4 regions of the Mesorhizobium sp. M1328 genome follow, and region 2 is predicted to be linked to each of the others. Evidence: predicted binding sites of a transcription regulator. Region 2 holds the regulator's gene; each other region holds the start of a gene.

Region 1 (5,115 bases), on a different contig from region 2:
GGCCCGGCTTCTCGCCGACACCAGCCTTTCGGCCGAGCAGCGGACCTATGTCGGCGCCATCTCGACCTCGGCCAGCGCGCTGCTGGCGCTGATCGAGGACCTGCTCGACTATTCCAAGATCGAGGCCGGCCGCTTCGATCCCGAACCGCAGCCGATGTCGGTGCGCGAGATCGCCGACAATGTCATCGAGCTTTTGGCGGCGCGGGCTTTTGCCAAGGATATCGGCCTCGGCTGTCATGTCGAACCCGACGTGCCGCAGCTGATCACCGCCGACCCCGGCAGGGTCAGGCAGGTGCTGCTGAACCTCATCGGCAACGCCGTCAAGTTCACCGACAGCGGCGGCGTCCTGGCAAGCATCGCCCGCGTCCGCACCGAAACCACCAACCGCATCCGCTTCACTATCACCGACACCGGCCCCGGTCTGCGCGAGGAGGACATGGAGCGCATCTTCGAGGACTTCGAACAGGCTGACGGCACCTCGACCCGTGCGCATGGCGGTGCCGGGCTCGGTCTCGCCATTTCCAAGCGCCTGGTGACCGCCATGGGCGGCACCATCTCTGTGTCGAGCCGGCTTGGCCAGGGGTCCGAATTCGTCTTCGATATTCCCGCTATTTCCGCCGTCGAGGCGCCGCAGATCCGCCAGGACCCGCTGTCGGGCCGGCATGCGGTGATCGTGTCGAAGAACCTGGTCGAGGCCGAAGCCATCGCCCGCACCATTCGCGCCAATGGCGGCACGGTCGATCTGGCCACCACCGCCGCCCAGGCCACCCCTTTCGCCGAGGGCTGCGACGTGCTGCTGATCGATGCTGCCATGGAGCAAAGCGACGGCAGGCTGCTCAGGCGCCTGCGCCAGGGCGGATTTGCCGATTGCGAGGCGGTGACGCTGATCGCGCCGACCGACCGCGGCATGCTTGGCGAATTCCGTGCCAACGGTTACGCCACCTTCCTGGCGAGGCCGGTGCGCGGCGAGACATTGCTGCGCGTGCTTTTGACCAGCCATGCGCCGGTCATCGCAGAGCCACAACCGCAAAAGCGCGGCGCGCAGGCTGGGCACGCCATTGGCGGCCGCCAGCAGGGCCTGTCAGTGCTGATCGCCGAGGACAACGACATCAACGCCATGCTGGCTCGCGCCACGCTGCTGAAGGCCGGGCATCGCGTGAAAGTGGTCGGCAACGGCAAAGCCGCGGTCGAGGCGGTCATCAGCACCGGCCACAAGCACCGCTACGACGTGGTGCTGATGGACTTGCACATGCCTGTCATGGACGGTCTGGACGCCATCGCCGCCATCCGCCGCCATGAGGAGGAGACCGCGGTGCCGCCGGTGCCTATCATGGTGCTGTCGGCCGACAGCCAGGAAAAGACCCGCCACGCCGTGCTCGCTCACGGTGCCAGCGGCTTCGTCACCAAGCCGCTCGACCCCGATGCCCTGGTTCATGCGGTCGAGGGCCAAGTGGCCGCCTGAGGCACAACATAGACGGTTGATAGATTACCCAGCCGACGAAGTATTGCCCGCAGAGCCGTATCACGGTACTGTCACAATCCTGTTGCACCTACAACGTATCCCCGTGCCAAGAGGGATGGCTCGAAGGAGAATCACTCGTGCATACAGTCATGCCGGAATGTGATGCTCGGCCGAACGCCAGCGGGCCTTTGCTCGTCGGCCGGAACGCCGATGCCGTCATAAAAGGCGCATCGCTCGGCCGCATCGGCAATCTCGAAGTGCGGCTCGCCCGCAACGAGGCCGAGATCGCTGCCGCGCAGGAAGTGCGCTACCGGGTGTTCTACGACGAGCTTGGTGCCAGGAAGGACCTGTTCCAGATGCAGGACCGCCGCGATGCCGATCGCTTCGATCCCCTCTGCGACCATCTGCTGGTCTTCGACACTTCGCTTTCCGGCCCCGAGCACCGCCGCATCGTCGGCACCTACCGCCTGCTGCGGCAGGAGATTGCCGCGGCCGCCGGCGGCTTCTATTCCGAAGGCGAATTCGAGCTGACCAAGCTGATCGCGCGGCATCCAGGCCAGCGCTTCCTTGAGCTCGGCCGCTCCTGCGTTCTGCCGGAATACCGCTCGAAGCGCACCATCGAGGCGCTGTGGCAAGGCATCTGGGCCTATATCAACCATTACGGCATCGGCGTGATGACCGGCTGCGCGTCGTTCCACGGCACCGTGCCGGCCGCACATGCCGAGGCGCTGACCTATCTTGCCCACCACTGCCGGACGAATTCATCGTGGGACGTGCGTGCCGTCGCCGGGCGCTATTGTTCCATGGATCTGATGCCGATCGAGGCCGTCAATGCCAAGGCAGCGATCGCCGCGATGCCGCCGCTGGTCAAGGGCTATCTGCGCGTCGGCGCGCGCATTGGCGACGGCTGCGTCATCGACCGTGAATTCTCGACGGTCGACGTGTTCGTGGTGATGCCAGTCAAGGAGATCGGCGCCCGCTACGTCAATTATTATGGCGGGGAAGCGCAGCGGTTTGCGGCCTGAGTAGGGCAGTAGGGGAATAGGGGAGTAGGCGGAGAGAAGGCAACGGCCGGAGTAGGCAATTGCTCTACCTTACCTTACGTAGCGTTATTCCCTACTCCCGTATTGCCCTATTCCCCTACTCCCCTAACTTACGCATCCTTCTCAGCCTGCTCGTTGACCGGCCCCGGCTCGACCGGCGCTTCGCTTGCTACATGCTTGGGGCCGCCCTTGGCGACGCCGACCATGGCCGGCCGCAGCACACGCTCGCCGATCGAATAGCCGGGCTGCACGACCTGCACGACCGTGTTGGCCGGTACGTCGGGATTGGGCACCTCGAACATCGCCTGGTGGAAATTCGGATCGAATTTCTCGCCCTCGGGTTCGAGCTTCTTCACGCCGTGACGTTCCAGCGCCGACAGCATGGCGCGCTCGGTGATCTCGACGCCGTCGATCAGCGCTTTGAACCCGGCATCGCCGGACGCCTTGGCCTCCTCCGGGATGGCATCCAGCGCACGGCGCAGATTGTCTGATACCGACAGCATGTCGCGTGCAAAGTTGGCAACCGCGTAGGCGCGCGCATCGTGGACGTCTCGGGCCGTGCGGCGGCGCAAATTCTCCATGTCGGCCGCGACGCGCAACGCGCGATCCTTCAGCTCTTCGTTTTCCTTCAGAAGCCGCACAAGCGCTTCATAGTCGCTGTCGACGCCACCTTCCCTTGGCTCCGCGGCAGCCTCGGTCTTCTCGGCTTCATCGGGCACGCGTTCGTCTTTTGCCTGGTCGCTCATCGCCGTTTCCCGTCATTTTCGAATGGTGTGGATTTGCGCCCGATATCGAGGTTTAGCGGCCAAAAATCAAGGGGCAAGCGATACTGTAGCCGCTGTCGTGGCTTGATGGCCGACGGCGCAAACCTTTCGATTTTAATTCAAACTTTACCGTACCCGACGGCTTTGCTTGCCAGGCTACTACAATGCGGGAACCATTCCTCCCTTGGAAGAGTTTCGAAGCCGACACAGGATTTTGAGATGATGCCCCGCAGGAACGGCGAAAAACGCGACGGGCTCGCTGCCGATATCCGGCGCCAGCTCGGCACTGAGGCGACCAAGCGCTTTCTGCGCACCTTGCCGGCTTTCCGCACGGAGTCCGATATTCCCGACCGTCTGAAGGAATTGCTCGACCGCCTGGACGGCGTGGAAGCCAAGGTGGCCGCAGGCGGGCGCCGTCGGTAGACACCGTCGCCGGCGCCGCGCCCGGCGATTGTGGCCGGCATTCCTTGCCATCGCGCGACATTTACGCGCAGTAACTTTGCGTGATCTCCGCCTTGCGGCAGCGCCCCGCTCCGCCTATGTTTCATGATGAACATGATTTCCCCCGAAGCTGTGGCAAACAGCAAGCGCGCCTGGTTGAAAATCCTGTCGCGCTATAAAAAGCCCGACAGGCGTCGCAGCGCCGTCGAACTCGCCATCACCCTCATCCCCTTCGCCACGCTGTGGGCACTGTCCTCGGCCGCCTATGCCTATGGCCATTGGTGGGGTCTGGTCCTCATCCTGCCGGCAGCCGGCTTTCTGGTGCGGATATTCATGATCCAGCACGATTGCGGCCACGGGTCCTTCTTTGCCAACCGCTATGCCGACGATTGGATCGGCCGCGTGCTTGGCGTGCTGACACTGACGCCCTACGATTGCTGGCGCCGCGCCCACGCAACCCATCACGCCAGCGCCGGCAATCTCGACGAGCGCGGCACCGGCGACATCAAGACACTGACCGTCGCCGAATACCGGCAACTGTCGTGGCGGGGCCGACTCGCCTATCGCCTCTATCGCCATCCGCTGGTGATGTTTGGCCTTGGCCCGATATGGATCTTCATTTTCGAGCAGAGACTGCCGTTGGGCATGATGCGGGGCGGCCTCACCCCCTGGGTGTCGTCGATGTCGACCAATCTCGCTATCGCGGTCATCGCCGCGCTGCTCATCTGGTTCGTTGGCCCTGGCGCGTTCCTTGTCGTGCATTTGCCGATCGTCATCCTCGCCGGATCGGCCGGCATCTGGCTGTTTTATGTCCAGCACCAGTTCGAGGAGACGGAGTGGACAAAGGACTCCGAGTGGGAATTCCAGCACGCAGCCCTGCACGGCTCGTCCTATTACGACCTGCCGCCGGTGCTGAACTGGATTACCGGCAATATCGGCGTCCACCACGTGCACCACCTCTCGGCCAAGGTGCCATGCTACCGGCTTCCGGAAGTGCTGAGGGACTATCCGGAACTGCGTGAGATCGGCCGCGTCACGCTTCTCGACAGCCTGCGCTGCGTCAAGCTGGCGCTGTGGGACGAGAGCCGCAGCAAGCTGGTGTCATTCCGCGAAGCGCGGATGGGCGTGTAGACGCACCGCCGCACCTAAAGCGCGTCGCGCTCGACCGGCCTCATGCGACGCGCTTTAGGTTCTTGTTTATGCATGCCGTTATCGCAAAACCGCTGAACACTTTTGCGCGACATGCATTAGGGGTGCGGCGGGCTCCAAAATTCCAGCTCAAGCCGCCCGGCGTTGGTCGCGCATCAGGATCTCGCCCTGGCGGATCTCGGTGCCCAGCACTTTCAGGCATTCGCGCATGAACGCTGCAAGGCCCGGCCAGCCCTTGGCCGACACAAGATTGCCG
Region 2 (5,115 bases):
GCCTATCGCGCCGCATTGTCCGGCATCGTCACCGGTATATTGCTGGCGATAGCACGCATTTCCGGCGAGACGGCGCCGCTGCTCTTCACCGCGCTCAACAACCAGTTCTGGAGCAGCAATATCAACGCGCCGATGGCCAGCCTGCCGGTGACCATCTTCCAGTTCGCTCTCAGCCCTTACGAGGAATGGCAGCAGCTGGCGTGGACCGGCGCACTCATAATCACCCTGACGGTTCTGGGCTTGAGCATCCTCGCCCGCAGCCTTACCGGACGCAGAGAGGACAGATGACACAGATGTTGTCCCCGGACATGACGATGACCGAAACGGTCGCCGAGAAGACGAAGATCGAGGTCAAGAACCTCAACTTCTACTACGGCCAGAGCAAGGCGCTGAAGGACATTAGCCTGTCGCTGCCCGAGCGCAGTGTCACGGCCTTCATTGGGCCTTCGGGCTGCGGGAAATCGACGCTGCTGCGTGTGTTCAACCGCATCTATGAGCTCTACCCGAAACAGACAGCCGAGGGCCAGGTGCTGCTCGACGGCAAGAATATTCTCGACCGGTCGCAGGATCTCAATCTGCTGCGCACCAAGATCGGCATGGTGTTCCAGAAGCCGACGCCGTTCCCGATGTCGATCTACGAGAACATCGCCTTCGGCGTCAGGCTCTACGAGAATCTCGGCAAGTCCGAGATGGACGGCCGCGTCGAACAGGCGTTGAAGCGCGCCGCGCTGTGGAGCGAGGTCAAGGACAAGCTCAACGCCAGTGGCTTGAGCCTGTCCGGCGGCCAGCAGCAGCGGCTCTGTATCGCCCGCACCGTGGCCGTGAAGCCGGAAGTCATTCTGCTCGACGAACCGGCTTCGGCGCTCGACCCGTTGTCGACGGCCAAGATCGAGGAACTGATCGACGAATTGCAAGCCGACTACACGATCGTCATCGTCACTCACAACATGCAGCAGGCGGCGCGCGTGTCGCGCCAGACCGCCTTCATGTATCTGGGTGAGCTGGTCGAGTTCGACCGGACCGAGAAGATCTTCACGTCGCCCCGCGAGAAGCGCACGCAGGACTACATCACCGGCCGCTTCGGCTGAGCCGTTCCGATCATGCATATGAGGACAGGACCATGGGCGAACACACAGTCGCTTCTTTCGACGAGGATCTCGAGCAGATCAGCAAGCTGATCCGCGACATGGCCGACCTCGCCGGTTCGATGGTCGGCGGGGCGACCAAGGCCCTGTTGAATTCCGACAACGTGCTGGCGCAACGCGTCGTTTCCGACGACGCCATCATGGATGCGCGTCAACGCGAACTGGACGATCGCGCCATCACCCTGATCGCCAAACGCCAGCCGATGGCCCACGATCTTCGCCATGTCGTCGGAGCGATCCGTATGGCCGGCGACCTCGAACGCATCGGCGACCTTGCCAAGAACATCGCCAAGCGTGTGAGTGCGGTCGGCCTCAGCGTCACGCCGCGCGACCTGTCGCATTCCATCGACGCGATGGCGCAGCTGGTGCTCATCCAGGTGCAGGGCGTCATTGAGGAATATGCCGCAGGCGATGCGGCCGCGTTGGCCAAGCTGCGTGCCGCAGACGAGCGCATCGACGTCAAATACACGTCCGTGTTCCGCGAGCTGTTGACCTACATGATGGAAGATCCGCGCAACATCACCGCTTGCACGCATCTGCTGTTCTGCGCCAAGAATCTGGAGCGGATCGGCGACCATGTCACCAACATCGCCGAAAATGCGTATTATGTGCTGACCGGCGAGCAATTGCCGGTCAATCGTCCGAAGCAGGACGAAACGACAATGTCCGCGCCGGTGACATAATGGGGGTGCCCAGCCGATGATCGCACCACGCATAATGGTGGTGGAGGACGAGGAGCCGTTGGGTGTGCTGCTCCGCTACAATCTCGAATCCGAAGGCTACCAGGTCGAGGTGGTGACACGCGGCGACGAAGCCGAGATCCGTTTGCAGGAGAATGTGCCCGATCTTCTGGTGCTCGACTGGATGATACCAGCGGTTTCCGGCATCGAGCTCTGCCGCCGGTTGCGGGTGCGCCCCGAAACCGAGCGGCTGCCGATCATCATGCTGACCGCGCGCGGCGAGGAGAGCGACCGGGTGCGCGGTCTTTCGACCGGCGCCGACGACTATCTGGTCAAACCATTTTCGACACCGGAATTCATGGCCAGGGTCAAGGCGCTGCTGCGGCGCGCCAAGCCGGAAGTGTTGTCAAGCGTGCTGAAGGTCGGCGACATCGTGCTCGATCGCGAATCGCACAGGGTCTATCGCAAGAAGAGCGAAATCAGGCTCGGGCCGACCGAATTCCGGTTGCTCGAGTTCATGATGCGGCATCCGGGCCGCGTCTTCTCGCGCAGCCAGTTGCTCGATAATGTCTGGGGCGAGACGATCTATATCGACGAACGCACCGTCGACGTGCATGTCGGCCGGCTGCGCAAAGCCGTCAACAACGGCCGCATGCCTGATGTCATCCGCACCATCCGCGGTGCCGGCTACGCGATCAGGGAAGATTGATCCGCCGGGTCAGGCCACGTTCTTTCTGACGCGGGGCCTCATTTGCGCGCCCGGCGCGAAAATCTCCTGGTCGACGAAGCTTAACGCCCGCATCGCACAGCCTTCGCGGATCAGCGGCAATTCGTTCGGCTCGGTATCGAAGGAGATCGAACCCGAATGCTGGCCGCCGGCGGTCTGGGCGATGGCCTGGCGCAAGGCCGGCTCGATCAGATCGAAGGCGGCGGCACTGGCGCCGACCATCGCGACCGGTGCCGGATCGATCAGCGCGAACAGCGAGCCGAGACCGAAACCCAGCGCCTCGCCGGCCTTGCGGTAGGCCTCGCGTTCCGGCCCATCCTTCTCGCGCGCCCGGGCCGCCAGCGCGCGCATGTCGGCGTCGCTGACGTCGGCGATGGGTTCGCTGTCTTCGCTCATCTGCCTGGCGTTGCGCCAGATGGCGTAGTTGCCGGCATAGGCCTCGATGCAGCCGCGCCGCCCGCATCGGCAGAGCGCGCCGCCCGGACGATGGATCATGTGGCCAAACTCGCCGCCGGAGGAATGCGTGCCGGTGAACAGCTCGCCCTTCAACACCAGCCCCATGCCGATGCCGTGCGAAAGCAGGATGGCGATGAAGTCGTCGCGATAGCGATCCGGATCGCGCCAGCGCAAAGCCACCGCCATCATATTGCAGTCGTTCTCCACCGTGGCCGGGATGCCGAATTGATCTTCCAGCATATCGGCAAAGGCGATGTCCGTCTGCGGCGTGATCGGCGACCACAGCATGGCGCGTGCAGGGGAGTCGGTAATGCCCTGAATCGCCAGGGCGATGCGGGCGACACTGCGGACGTCAAGGTCTGGATCCTCCAGCCGGCGCCGGACGACGGCCATGCATTCGCGGATCAGCTCGTCGCGCGGCATGGTCAGCGTGTCCAGCCGGCGCTGTTCCTCGGCTACGACGTGTCCCGCATAGTCGATGATGGCGGCCGACAGGAAGTTGAGCGACAACACCACGGTCAGCACCGCCGCCGCTTCCGGGTTGAGGGCGAGGCCGACCTGCGGACGACCGCGTTTCAACGAAACGGGCTCGCTTGCCTTGCTCTCGGCGAGGATGCCTTCCCGTATCAGGTCGGAGGAGATCGCCGATATGGTCGAATGGCTGAGGCCGGTGGCTGCGGCGATCTCCGTACGCGATGGCTGGCCAACCCGGCGGACTGCCGAGATCACCATCGCCCGGTTGCGCCGGCGCAAATCGTCATGGCGGATTCCGACCGACATCGTTTTGCTTTCCTCCCGGTTGCCGCGGCCGCTCATGAACCGGAAGCCGTCGGTAATGTCCGACAAATAGTGTCGGATGCAGGCAAATAGTGTCAGATGCAGGTGGCGCTGTCATCGTTTATTCCGACGCTCGAAAAAACTCTCAGACTCATCAAAATCCATCAGAATCGATGTTGACAGCAGCCGGAGATCGGGCCAGTATTTTTTCGAGGCTCGAAAAAATTAGGGGCCTCTAAGCTGGTCTTTGGGCCAATGGTCACGCCGTACGCGGCGCAGGGAGGATATGATGAAGAAATTCACGACCGCCATTCTGGCGGGTGTCGCCATGACGCTGGCGCTGGCGTCGGTGGCGCAGGCTAAAGACAAGGTCATCGGCGTTTCCTGGTCGAACTTCCAGGAAGAGCGCTGGAAGACCGACGAGGCCGCAATGAAGGCGGCCATCGAGGCCGCCGGCGAGAAGTATATTTCCGCCGACGCACAGTCCAACCCCGGCAAGCAGCTCACCGACGTCGAGAGCCTGATCTCGCAGGGCGCAAACGCACTGATCATCCTGGCGCAGGACGCCTCGGCCATCGGGCCGGCCGTGCAAAAGGCGCTGGACGAAGGTATTCCGGTTGTCGGCTACGACCGGCTGATCGAGAACAAGGACGTCTTCTACCTGACCTTCGACAACAAGGAAGTCGGCCGCATGCAGGCCCGCGAAGTGTTCAAGGTGAAACCGGAAGGCAACTACGTCTTCATCAAGGGCTCGGGCGCCGATCCGAATGCCGATTTCCTGTTTGCCGGTTCGATGGAAGTACTGAAGGACGCAATAGACAGCGGCAAGATCAAGAATGTCGGCGAGGCCTATACCGACGGCTGGCTGCCGGCCAACGCCCAGAAGAACATGGAACAGTTCCTGACCGCGAACGACAACAAGGTCGATGCAGTGGTCGCGGCCAATGACGGTACTGCCGGCGGCGTCGTCGCCGCATTGACGGCGCAAGGGCTGGCCGGATCTGTTCCGGTTTCGGGCCAGGACGGCGACCACGCCGCGCTGAACCGCATCGCGCTCGGCACGCAGACCGTGTCGGTGTGGAAGGATGCGCGCGAGCTCGGCAAGAACGCCGCCGAGATCGCCTCGCAACTGGCCGACGGCAAGCAGATGACCGACATTGCCGGCGTGAAGGATTTCACCACGCCCGGCGGCAACACCGTAAAATCCCTGTTCCTGACCCCGGTCGCCATCACCAAAGATAACCTCAACGTCGTCATCGATGCCGGCTGGATCAAGAAAGAAGAGGTCTGCGCGGGTGTGGCGGCGGGCACTGTTGCGGTCTGCAACTGA
Region 3 (5,115 bases), on a different contig from region 2:
GGGATGGGCATTCACCGCCACGTCGAAGCGTTCCCAGAATTCGAGGTCATAGTGCCGGAGGTAGGATGCGGCCAGCTCATCCTTGGACGGAAAGCTGCGGTAGAGGCTGGGTTTGGTGACGCCGGCACGCCGCACGATCTCATCGACGCCTATTGCCCTGATGCCTTGCCTATAGAACAGATCGCGCGCCACCTGGAGGATCCGTTCGGCGGCGCGAGGCGGCGGTGCGTCATTGGCTTTGATCGTTGGTTCAATGTTTTTCATGCCTGGTCTGCCGATTGCCTGGTTGACAATGTTACCGGTCGGTACGTATGTTTCGCGCTCCTGCAACGTACCGGTCAGTAACATGATAGCTCAATCCCGTCCGTTTGGCCAGCGCTACGCTTTCGTCGTGGTCGCCGTCATCTTCCTCTGCCTGCTCATCGCGGCGGGCCTGCGTTCGGCGCCGGCAGTCATGATGCTGCCGCTGGAGAACAGTTTCGGCTGGCGGCGCGACGTCGTCTCGCTGGCGGCGGCCACCGGCATCTTCCTCTATGGCCTGACCGGGCCCTTTGCCGCAGCGCTGATGGAGCGGATCGGGCTGCGCCGCACATTGCTTGCCGCGCTGCTTTTGATGTCCGGATCGACCGCGCTCAGCCTGCTGATGACCAAGCCATGGCATCTGCTCCTCACCTGGGGCGTGTTTTCCGGCATCAGTTCGGGCGCTGTCGCCACCGTGCTCGGCGCAACCATCGTCAACCGCTGGTTCAAGACCAATCGCGGCCTGGTGATGGGGCTGATGTCGGCGTCCAGCGCCACCGGTCTGCTGGTCTTCCTGCCGCTGCTCGCCTCGCTCGCCCAGTCGGGCGGCTGGAAGCCGGTCGCCATTGCCATTGCCGTGGCCACCGCCGCCTTGGTGCCGCTGGTTTACATGCTGGTGCCGGAGCGCCCGGCCTCGATCGGCATGATGCGTTACGGTGCCGAGGCCGACGACGTGCCGCCGGCGCCGCCGGCCGCGCAAGGCAATTTCCTCGCGCATACACTGAGCACGTTGCGCCGAGCTGCCGGTACGCGCGTGTTCTGGTACCTGTTCGCCACCTTCTTTGTTTGCGGCTTCACCACCAACGGGTTGGTCGGCACGCATCTGATCGCCTTTTGCGGCGACATGGGCATCGGCGAAGTGCAGGCCGCAGGCCTGCTCTCGATGATGGGCATCTTCGATCTTATCGGCACGACACTGTCGGGCTGGCTCACCGACCGTTTCGACCCCCGCAAGCTGCTCGGCGTCTATTACGGTATTCGCGGCCTGTCGCTGATCTATCTGCCTTATTCCGGCTTCTCGGCGACCAGCCTGATCATCTTCGCCGTGTTTTACGGACTGGACTGGATCGCCACCGTGCCGCCGACGCTCAGGCTTTCCAACGAGGCGTTCGGCGACCGCAGCGGGCCGATCGTCTTCGGCTGGATCGTCGCCGGCCATCAGGTCGGTGCGGCGACAGCGGCCTTTTTCGGCGGCACCATGCGCGAGCTGCAAGGCAATTACGAGCTTGCCTTCCTGATCGCCGGCATGACGGCAATAGCCGCCGCCTGCATCTCGCTGCTGATCAACACCGCCCGCCCGGCGTTTGATCCGGAACCGCAGGCGGCTTGAGCTGCGACGGCTGAGCGCTAATCTCCCCCCTTGAGGGGGAGATGGCCGCGAAGCGGCCAGAGGGGGTCGGTCCGACCGGGCTCGGCCCCTTATCGCAGGCGCAGGAGGTCGGCGCTCCATGCGAGACAACCCCCTCTGTCGCCTTCGGCGACATCTCCCCCTCAAGGAGGGAGATTCGCCAGCCTGTTGATCGTCAGAAAACCTTCATCGTTTCGAAATGTGCCTGAAACATTGAAGCTGGAGCTTGGCGGCGACGTTCAACGCCATCCAGGAGACAGCCATGAACAAGATTTCGATGACACGGCGCGCTTTCGTCACGTCGGCCAGCGCCGTTGGCCTGGTCGGCGCCTCGGGTCTCGCCCTTCCCTATTACTCGCGCGCCAATCAGCGCCCGGCCTTCACCCATGGCATTCAGTCCGGCGACGTCGACGCGACCAGCGGCATGGTCTGGACGCGCACGGACCGGCCGTCGCGCGTCATGTTCGAAGTGTCGTCGACGGAAAGCTTCGCCAATGCCGTCCGCCTGGCGCCGCTCGACACCTCGCCGGCCAGCGATTATACGGTGAAGCGGCTGCTTACCGATCTCGCCTCCGACCAGGACATCTTCTACCGCATGGTCGCGGCCGATCTTTCCGACATCAACGCCGTTTCCGAGCCGATCGTCGGCCGCTTCCGCACGGCACCTGCCTCGAAGCGCGACATTCGTTTCGCCTGGTCGGGCGACACCGCCGGCCAAGGCTGGGGCATCGATGACACCGGCATGAAGACCTATGCCACGATTGCGAAGCACACGCCCGACTTCTTCCTGCATTCGGGCGATACGATCTATGCCGATGGCGCGATGAAGGACGAGGTCGACCTGCCCAATGGCGGCAAGTGGAAAAACACAGTGCTGATCGACGAAAAGCGCAAGGTTGCCGAGACGCTGGACGAATACCGGGCGCAGTGGAAATACAACATGATGGACAAGAACGTTCTTGCGCTCAGCGCCATCTGCCCGACTTTCTATCAGTGGGACGATCATGAGGTGCTGAACAACTGGTCGGACTCGAAGGACCTGTCGGCCGACGACCGCTACACCGAAAAGTCAATCCATGTGCTTGCGGCACGTGCGGCGCGCGCCTTCCACGAGATGACGACGATCCGCTACGAACCGTCGGAGCCCGGCCGCGTCTACCGCAAGATCGCCTATGGTCCGCTGCTCGACGTGTTCTTCCTCGACATGCGTTCCTACCGCGGCCCCAACGGTTCGGACATGCAGGAGACGATGACGCCTGAATCGCGCATCCTCGGCGAGCAGCAGATCAAGTGGTTGAAGCGTGAATTGGCGAATTCCAACGCAACCTGGAAAATCATCGCCGCGGACATGCCGCTCGGCCTCGTGGTCTGGAATGACGGTACCAAGAAGGTCGGGGCCGAGGCAGTCAGCAATGGCGACAATGGCCCGGCCAAGGGGCGTGAGCTGGAAATTGCCGACCTTCTTCGCTATATAAAGAATGTGGGTATCAGTAACACTGTCTGGCTCACCGCAGACGTGCATTACACAGCCGCGCATTACTACAATCCGGACAAGGCGCAGTTCCAGGACTTCAATCCGTTCTGGGAATTCGTTTCGGGTCCGATCCATTCCGGTACGTTCGGACCGAATGGTTTCGACATGACCTTCGGCCCGGAGCTGAAGTTCATCAAGGCACCGACTGCCGAACAGGGCCAGAACCTGCCACCGTCGGCCGGCCTGCAGTTCTTCGGCCTTGTCGACATCGATGGCATCACCGAGCAGTTGACGGTGCGGCTGATGGATCGCGACGACAATGAACTCTACAAGGTCACGCTCGATCCGGTGCGGTCGGCGTGAGGCTACTGTGAGGTTACCCTGGGATCACCCAAAGGGTGGCATCAATCGGGATAGCAAACGACGGGAATGTTGGGCCAGACGGCGCTGTCGCATCCAGCGTTTTGCTGCCTTTGCTTGAAGGCGGCGCTGACTGGCCCGGTCACAACCGGGTCGACGCCATCGGGAGCATCGGCAAAAAGCTGCTCGGCCGAAGGCGTGTCGGATTGCAGGGCAGGCCGCGTCTCTTTGAGCGACGCGGCCGACTGCGCCGCGCCTGCCGCGAGGAGGACGGCGAGTGCGGTACATGCCAAAATCGGCCGGAGTCTGATGCCTGCGTCGATCATGAAATTCGAACTGCCCGGACCATGAAAGGTTCCGCCTTGGTTAATAATTCCACTTCACACCAAGACATTTAAGATTTTGTGACTTTATTTGGTGGCTCGCCTCCTCTTTCGCAATTGCGAAAAACCCTGTATGAGCCGCCCAACCGAAAGAGGCAGCGCCTTTTGGCCTGCTGCCTGCAACGCTCCCGAGACCAAAACATGAAAATCCGCAACATCGCGATCATCGCGCACGTCGACCATGGAAAAACCACCCTCGTCGATCAGCTTCTGAAACAGTCCGGCTCGTTCCGAGACAACCAGCGCGTCGCCGAGCGCGCCATGGATTCGAACGATCTCGAAAAGGAACGCGGCATCACCATTCTGGCCAAGGCGACCTCGGTCGACTGGAAGGATACCCGCATCAATATCGTCGACACGCCCGGCCACGCCGACTTCGGCGGCGAGGTCGAGCGCATCCTGTCGATGGTGGATTCGGCCATCGTGCTGGTCGACGCCGCCGAGGGGCCGATGCCGCAGACCAAATTCGTCGTCGGCAAGGCGCTCAAGGTCGGACTGAAGCCTATCGTCGTCATCAACAAGATCGACCGGCCGGATGCCCGCCACGTCGAAGTGGTCAACGAGGTGTTCGACCTGTTTGCGGCGCTTGACGCGACCGACGAGCAGCTCGACTTCCCGATCCTTTACGGTTCAGGCCGCGACGGCTGGGTCTCGGAAAACCCCGAAGGTCCGAAGGACCAGGCTCTGGCGCCGCTGTTCGACCTCGTCATCAAGCACGTACCGGCGCCGACCGTTCATCCCGGCCCGTTCCGCATGATCGGCACCATTCTGGAAGCCAATCCGTTCCTCGGCCGCATCATCACCGGCCGTATCGAATCCGGCACGCTGAAATCCAACCAGGCGGTCAAGGTGCTGCACCATGACGGCACCCAGGTCGAAACCGGCCGCATCTCGAAGATCCTCGCTTTCCGCGGGCTCGAGCGCCAGCCGATCGACGAAGCGCAGGCGGGCGACATCGTCGCCATCGCCGGCTTGTCGAAAGGCACTGTCGCCGACACGTTCTGCGACCTGTCGGTGACCGAGCCGCTGCACGCGCAGCCGATCGATCCGCCGACAGTGACGATGTCGTTCCTCGTCAACGATTCCCCGCTGGCCGGCACCGAAGGCGACAAGGTGACCAGCCGCGTCATCCGCGACCGCCTGCTGCGCGAGGCCGAAGGCAATGTCGCGCTGAAGATCGAGGAATCGCCGGACAAGGATTCGTTCTTCGTCTCCGGCCGCGGCGAATTGCAGTTGGCCGTGCTGATCGA
Region 4 (5,115 bases), on a different contig from region 2:
GTCGTTCCAGTCCTTGGGAACAAGCCAACTAAGGAAATCCAGTATGTGCGGTAGCCGATCGAAGAAATGCCCCGCATTGGCCTCGTCGGCGAACCACATGGCTGTGCACATGGCGACAAGCAGTAAGCCGATGCCGAGCGCCGTGTAGAACCGGCGCAAGGACGTCTGGCGTCGCCAGGCGTCTGCTGCCTGCCGGACCGCGTCTGAACGAATTGTAGCGGCGAAGGTCATACGGGGTCACGAGCGGACACGCAAAAAGGGCGGCGACCGCATCGGCCCGAAAGTCGAAGTTCGACTTTCGGAAAGCACGATGCGGCATCTAAGTGTTAGAGCGTACTTTGTGCGTCCAAGTGGACGCACGTCGCTCTAATGGACGCCGCCCTTTCCGCAATTGTCGTCAGCCGCCGATCGCGGCTTTGCGGGCTTCGACGATGACGCTGTAGAAGTCCGGCTTCACCGGAACGTAGCCGGTGAAATCGCCGCCTTCGATGGCCTCGAAGCAGGGCTTGTCCTTGGCCGGCAGGCTGGTGAAGAAGTTGGCGAGCTTGGCGGTCATATCGCCGCCGAGCGCGGTGCGCACGACCAGCGGGCCGTTCGGGATCAGGCCAGAACGCCAGACTTCGACGAAGTCGTTGGGGTCGACGGCGCCCTTGGCGACTTCCTTGTGGAAGGTGCCGGACGTGTAACCGTTCTTGAAGTCGCCGATGCCGGAAGAATCGTCAACCGCCACGTCGACCTTGCCGTCGCGGACGGCGAGAACGTTGTTCTCGTGACCGCCATTGAACTGCGTCGAGGCGAAGAAGGTTTCGTTCGAAGCGCCGGTGTCCTTCGGGATCTGGGTCAGCGGGATCAGATAGCCGGAGGTCGAATCCGGGTCGGCATAGCCGAGCTTCTTGCCCTTTGCCGACTTGATGTCGGTGATGCCGGACGACTTCAGCGCCAGGCCAATCGAATAATAACCGGTCGCGCCGTCGGTCTGCTGGGTGGTGAGGATCGGGGTGACGGCGTTCGGATCCTTGAGATAGACGCTGGCATAGCCTGACGCGCCAAGCTCGGCGAAATCGAGCGTGCCGCCGAGCAGGCCCTGGATGACGCCATCATAGTCGGCAGCCGGGAACAGCGAGACCTTTTCGAAACCGAATTCGGTCTTCAGATGATCGGCGAGGCACTGAAAGTTGCGCAGCCGGTCCGCTTCGTTCTCGCCGCCGAGAATGCCGACGCGGAATTCCTTGATATCCTGGGCGTGAGCAGCACTTGCTGCGATGGCGAGCAATGAAACCGCACCGAAAACCATCTTCCTGAACATTATCTCTCTCCTGTTGGTCCCGGCCTCGCGCCGGTAGCGTTCGAATTTTTGACGGGTGCCTTTGACGCGGGCGAGCGATCAGGCCGTTCTCAGCAACCAGGAAACGCTGGCTCGAGCGGTCCGGCGGATGCAGCGATCTTCTGTTTGACGGCGACACTGGTCGAGGTGATGGCCTCGGAGATTTCGGCGCCATTGCTGTCGGCGCCGTAGACCATGCGCACGGCCTCGCGGTTGAGGTCTTCGGGCGGGCCGTCGAAGACCACCTTGCCGGCGGCCATGCCGACGATGCGGTTGCAATAGTTGCGGGCCGTATCAAGCGTATGGAGATTTGTGATGACGGTGATGCCTTCGCGCAAATTGATGTCCTGCAGCGAATCCATCACCACCTTGGCGTTGAGCGGGTCGAGCGAGGCGATCGGCTCGTCGGCGAGCAACACCTTCGGCTGTTGCATCATGGCACGCGCAATCGCAACGCGCTGCTGCTGGCCGCCGGAAAGGGTGCCAGCAGGCTGCAGCGCGGTGCGGGCGATGTCGAGGCGCTCGAGAGCTGCAACCGCCTCGGCGCATTCGCCGCGGGAAAACATGCCGAACAGGTTGGACAGGGTCGAACGGTGGTTGAGCCGGCCGAGCAGCACATTGGTCAGCACGTCGAGGCGCGGCACCAGGTTGAATTGCTGGAAGATCATGGCGCAGTCGCGCTGCCAGCGCCGGAGCGGCGAGCCGCGCAACCCGGAGACCTCGACGCCGTCGAACAGGATGGATCCCTGGCTCGGATCGATGAGGCGGTTGATCATGCGCAGAAGCGTCGATTTGCCGGCGCCGGAGCGGCCGATGATGCCGACCATCTGGCCTTGCGGAATGGAGATGTGAACATTGCTGACGGCGGTGTTCTTGCCGAACCGTCGGGTGACGCCGCGGATTTCGAGCGTAGCTGACATGGTGCAGGCTCCAGTCCAGTCGCAATTGAAGGTCTGTTAACTCTCGCTAGCGCAGCCGCATGAACCTGCGGTGTCGGATTGATGTCAGTTTTGTTACCGCCCACAGCCTCGCAGCGCGATCAACCCAGCACAACAAGCTCCTCGAAATGCTTCATGTCGCTGAAGCTGCAGAAAGCCGGTGGTCGCAGCTCGATCACCGGTGCCTGATGCGCAAGGAGCGACAGGCAGTCATCGAACAGATCCTGCCATGCGGATGCCCGGTCGTCGTCCAGGCGCCGAATCGGGTAGGCGAAGGTGATGTGGAACACATAGTTGTCGTGGTCGGGATGCCGGTATCCGAACGGCACCGACAGGGCATCGCGCCAGGAACGCATAACGCGCCGGTCCTCGGTGGAAGCGCCGGCGACGGTCAGGCCAGTCGGTACGATTTCAACGACCCTGACGTTGAAAGCACCGCAGCCTTTGAAGCCGTTCAGGCGTTCCAGATAGAGGCGGGTCATGGCGTCGATGCTGGTGTCGAGGGGCACGTCCTGCGGCCAGTAGGGAAGGCGGCGGCGATGTTCGATGATGCCCTGGAAGAGCGTCATGTGCAGGCTGGAGACCGGCGTGAAGGCCAGCCGGTCGGCATCGGGCATCGCGCGCATCCGCTCACGCACCTCGATGACCCCCGCTTCTGAAGCCGAGCCATTGACGAGATGGCAGACGACCGTGTTGCCGGGCTCGTTGAGAAAATTACCAGAGGTGTCGTAGCGCCTGCCGAGATGCAGCGGAGGGGTCGGGTTGGTGCCGGCAAAGAATCCGGCGAGCGAAGGTTTGACTGAAACAGGCATTGCGATCTCCAGAGGAAAGGCCGCGTCCTGCCCCGACGATGTGTCAGGGACATGAAAACCGTGCCAAGAAGTAGAATATCAAAGGCAGGATTCGCCAAGCGATTCTGCCGGGGTTGCACATCATCAAGATTGAAATAAAGATTCAAATCCGTATCAAAGAGAGGCTTCCTAATTGCTACGTTGGCGCCAGTGGTTGCGGCTGTATGCTGCAGGGGTAGTCGCTGCGATAAGTTTCACAGTGGCCCTGGTTTTGATGTCCGTATATCGGGTTGGTAGCTTGAACCATCCAATATCGGGATACTTGTACAATTATGGAAATGGGCGCGACGCGGCCATTATTCTAATGATTCTCATTTTTTTAATCGCGTTAGTTACGATAAATTTCGCAAATAAGATTGAAGAAAAACAAAAATCACTTGTAGATATTGGTTATGACAAAAAATTTATAGAACTTATCAGGTTAAATCAGACTGGTGTTGCTATTCTAATCACGTTAGGATTTCTTTCTATTATTTTGGACATTTGCCTGAGCGGCTGACTTATTCGGGGCGTCAACCCCCATGCTTCTCCAAAAACTGATTGGCCGACAGTTCCCGAAAATCGTCGAGCGTGGCGCGCAGCCGGGCGTGATCCCAGTCCCACCAGGCGAGCGCCTGGTAGCGTTCCGCAGTGCGGCGGTCGAAGCGTTCGCGGATCGGCTTGGCCGGTACGCCGCCGACAATGGTGTAGGGGGCCACATCCTTCGAGACGACCGCCCCGGCACCGACCGCCGCGCCATCGCCGACGGTGACGCCGGGCAGGATGGTCGAGCCGTGACCGAGCCAGGTGTCGTGGCCGATGGTGACGCGTTTGGCGCGGCGCTGAGCGAAGAATTCGCTCTCGTGCTCGGCGTCGTCCCAATAGTCGGAGGCGCGATAGGTGAAATGGTGTAGCGTCGGCCGCCAGGTCGGATGATTGGTGGCATTGATGCGCACGCTAGCGGCGATGTTGGCGAATTTGCCAATCGTCGCGCACCAGACGGCGCAGTCCTGCATCATGTAGGAATAGTCGCCGAGAATGCTCTCGGAGACCCGGCTGCGTTCGGCGATCTCGGTCCAGCGGCCAAGCGTCGAGCTCTCGATCTCCGCCGTCTCGTGGACCAGCGGCGCCTCCGACAATTTCCTCGTCATGCCGCGATTTTCCCCGCGGCGAAGGCGGTCACGTCGATGATGCGATCGGCCACAGCCTCGCGCACGTCGTGATCGTGGAAGATGCCGAGCAAAGCGACGCCCGCCGCCTTCTTCGCGGCGATCAGGGAAATCACCACGTCGCGGTTCCTGGCATCGAGCGAGGCGGTCGGCTCGTCGAGCAGCAGGATCGGGTGCTCGGTGATGAAGCCGCGCGCGATGTTGACGCGCTGCTGTTCGCCCCCGGAGAACGTCGCCGGCGGCAGCGCCCAGAGCTTCTCCGGCAGGTTCAACTGCGCCAGCAAGGCGCGCGCCTTACCGCGCGCTACTTCGCGCTCTTCGCCGCGCTCGACCAGCGGTTCGGCCACGACATCGAGCGCCGAGACGCGCGGTACAGTGCGCAGGAACTGGCTGACATAACCGATCGTGAGCCGGCGCACAGCTAGCACGGTGCGCGGGCTGGCCGAAGCCAGGTCAATCAGCCCGTCCTCGTGCTGGACGATGATCTGGCCTGCGTCGACGGCATAATTGCCGTAGAGCATTTTCAGGATCGAGCTCTTGCCGGCGCCGGACGGGCCGCCGAGCACGGAGCATTCGCCGGCCCTGATCGCGAACGAGACACCGGCGACCACCGGCAGTTTGATGCCGTCGCGCAGATGCATGGTGAAGCTCTTGGCGACATCGGAGACAACGAGCGGGGTCGGCATCAGAAGGTTCTCCAATCGTCGTTCGTTTGCGGGCCAGCACCCCCCTCTGCCTTGCCAGGCATCTCCCCCTCAAGGGGGGAGATCGGCAGCCTTTTCGTTGCGCCTGTTCTGCAACGTTGAAGAGTGGCGAAACCGAGAGCGACAGCCAATCTCCCCCCTTGAGGGGGA

What was found. Region 2 encodes PhoB, which activates phosphate uptake and scavenging genes when phosphate is short. Its sites were predicted from a motif close to TGTCATNNANCTGTCAT; they were not measured.
Region 1: the regulator PhoB is predicted to act here: its motif matches at 1,532-1,548, upstream of olsB (l-ornithine N(alpha)-acyltransferase).
Region 3: the regulator PhoB is predicted to act here: its motif matches at 1,822-1,838, upstream of NKH23_RS03960 (alkaline phosphatase D family protein).
Region 4: the regulator PhoB is predicted to act here: its motif matches at 2,315-2,331, upstream of phnC (phosphonate ABC transporter ATP-binding protein).

The regions. Positions count from the first base shown of each region.
Region 1 is NZ_JAMYLO010000002.1:140,648-145,762, reverse strand. Features, by position in the region: gene NKH23_RS05240 (hybrid sensor histidine kinase/response regulator) at 1-1,462, shown strand, start outside; gene olsB (l-ornithine N(alpha)-acyltransferase) at 1,612-2,487, shown strand; gene grpE (nucleotide exchange factor GrpE) at 2,616-3,251, opposite strand; gene NKH23_RS05225 (hypothetical protein) at 3,489-3,692, shown strand; gene NKH23_RS05220 (fatty acid desaturase) at 3,819-4,841, shown strand; gene NKH23_RS05215 (DJ-1/PfpI family protein) at 4,989-5,115, opposite strand, start outside.
Region 2 is NZ_JAMYLO010000013.1:134,973-140,087, forward strand. Features, by position in the region: gene pstA (phosphate ABC transporter permease PstA) at 1-288, shown strand, start outside; gene pstB (phosphate ABC transporter ATP-binding protein PstB) at 285-1,088, shown strand; gene phoU (phosphate signaling complex protein PhoU) at 1,121-1,828, shown strand; gene phoB (phosphate regulon transcriptional regulator PhoB) at 1,845-2,534, shown strand; gene NKH23_RS22060 (ROK family protein) at 2,544-3,788, opposite strand; gene xylF (D-xylose ABC transporter substrate-binding protein) at 4,075-5,115, shown strand.
Region 3 is NZ_JAMYLO010000001.1:790,971-796,085, forward strand. Features, by position in the region: gene NKH23_RS03950 (TetR/AcrR family transcriptional regulator) at 1-264, opposite strand, end outside; gene NKH23_RS03955 (MFS transporter) at 347-1,630, shown strand; gene NKH23_RS03960 (alkaline phosphatase D family protein) at 1,911-3,485, shown strand; gene NKH23_RS03965 (hypothetical protein) at 3,527-3,808, opposite strand; gene typA (translational GTPase TypA) at 4,007-5,115, shown strand, end outside.
Region 4 is NZ_JAMYLO010000002.1:78,602-83,716, forward strand. Features, by position in the region: gene phnE (phosphonate ABC transporter, permease protein PhnE) at 1-231, opposite strand, end outside; gene phnD (phosphonate ABC transporter substrate-binding protein) at 398-1,306, opposite strand; gene phnC (phosphonate ABC transporter ATP-binding protein) at 1,396-2,244, opposite strand; gene NKH23_RS04935 (DUF1868 domain-containing protein) at 2,364-3,074, opposite strand; gene NKH23_RS04940 (DapH/DapD/GlmU-related protein) at 3,626-4,243, opposite strand; gene phnL (phosphonate C-P lyase system protein PhnL) at 4,240-4,947, opposite strand.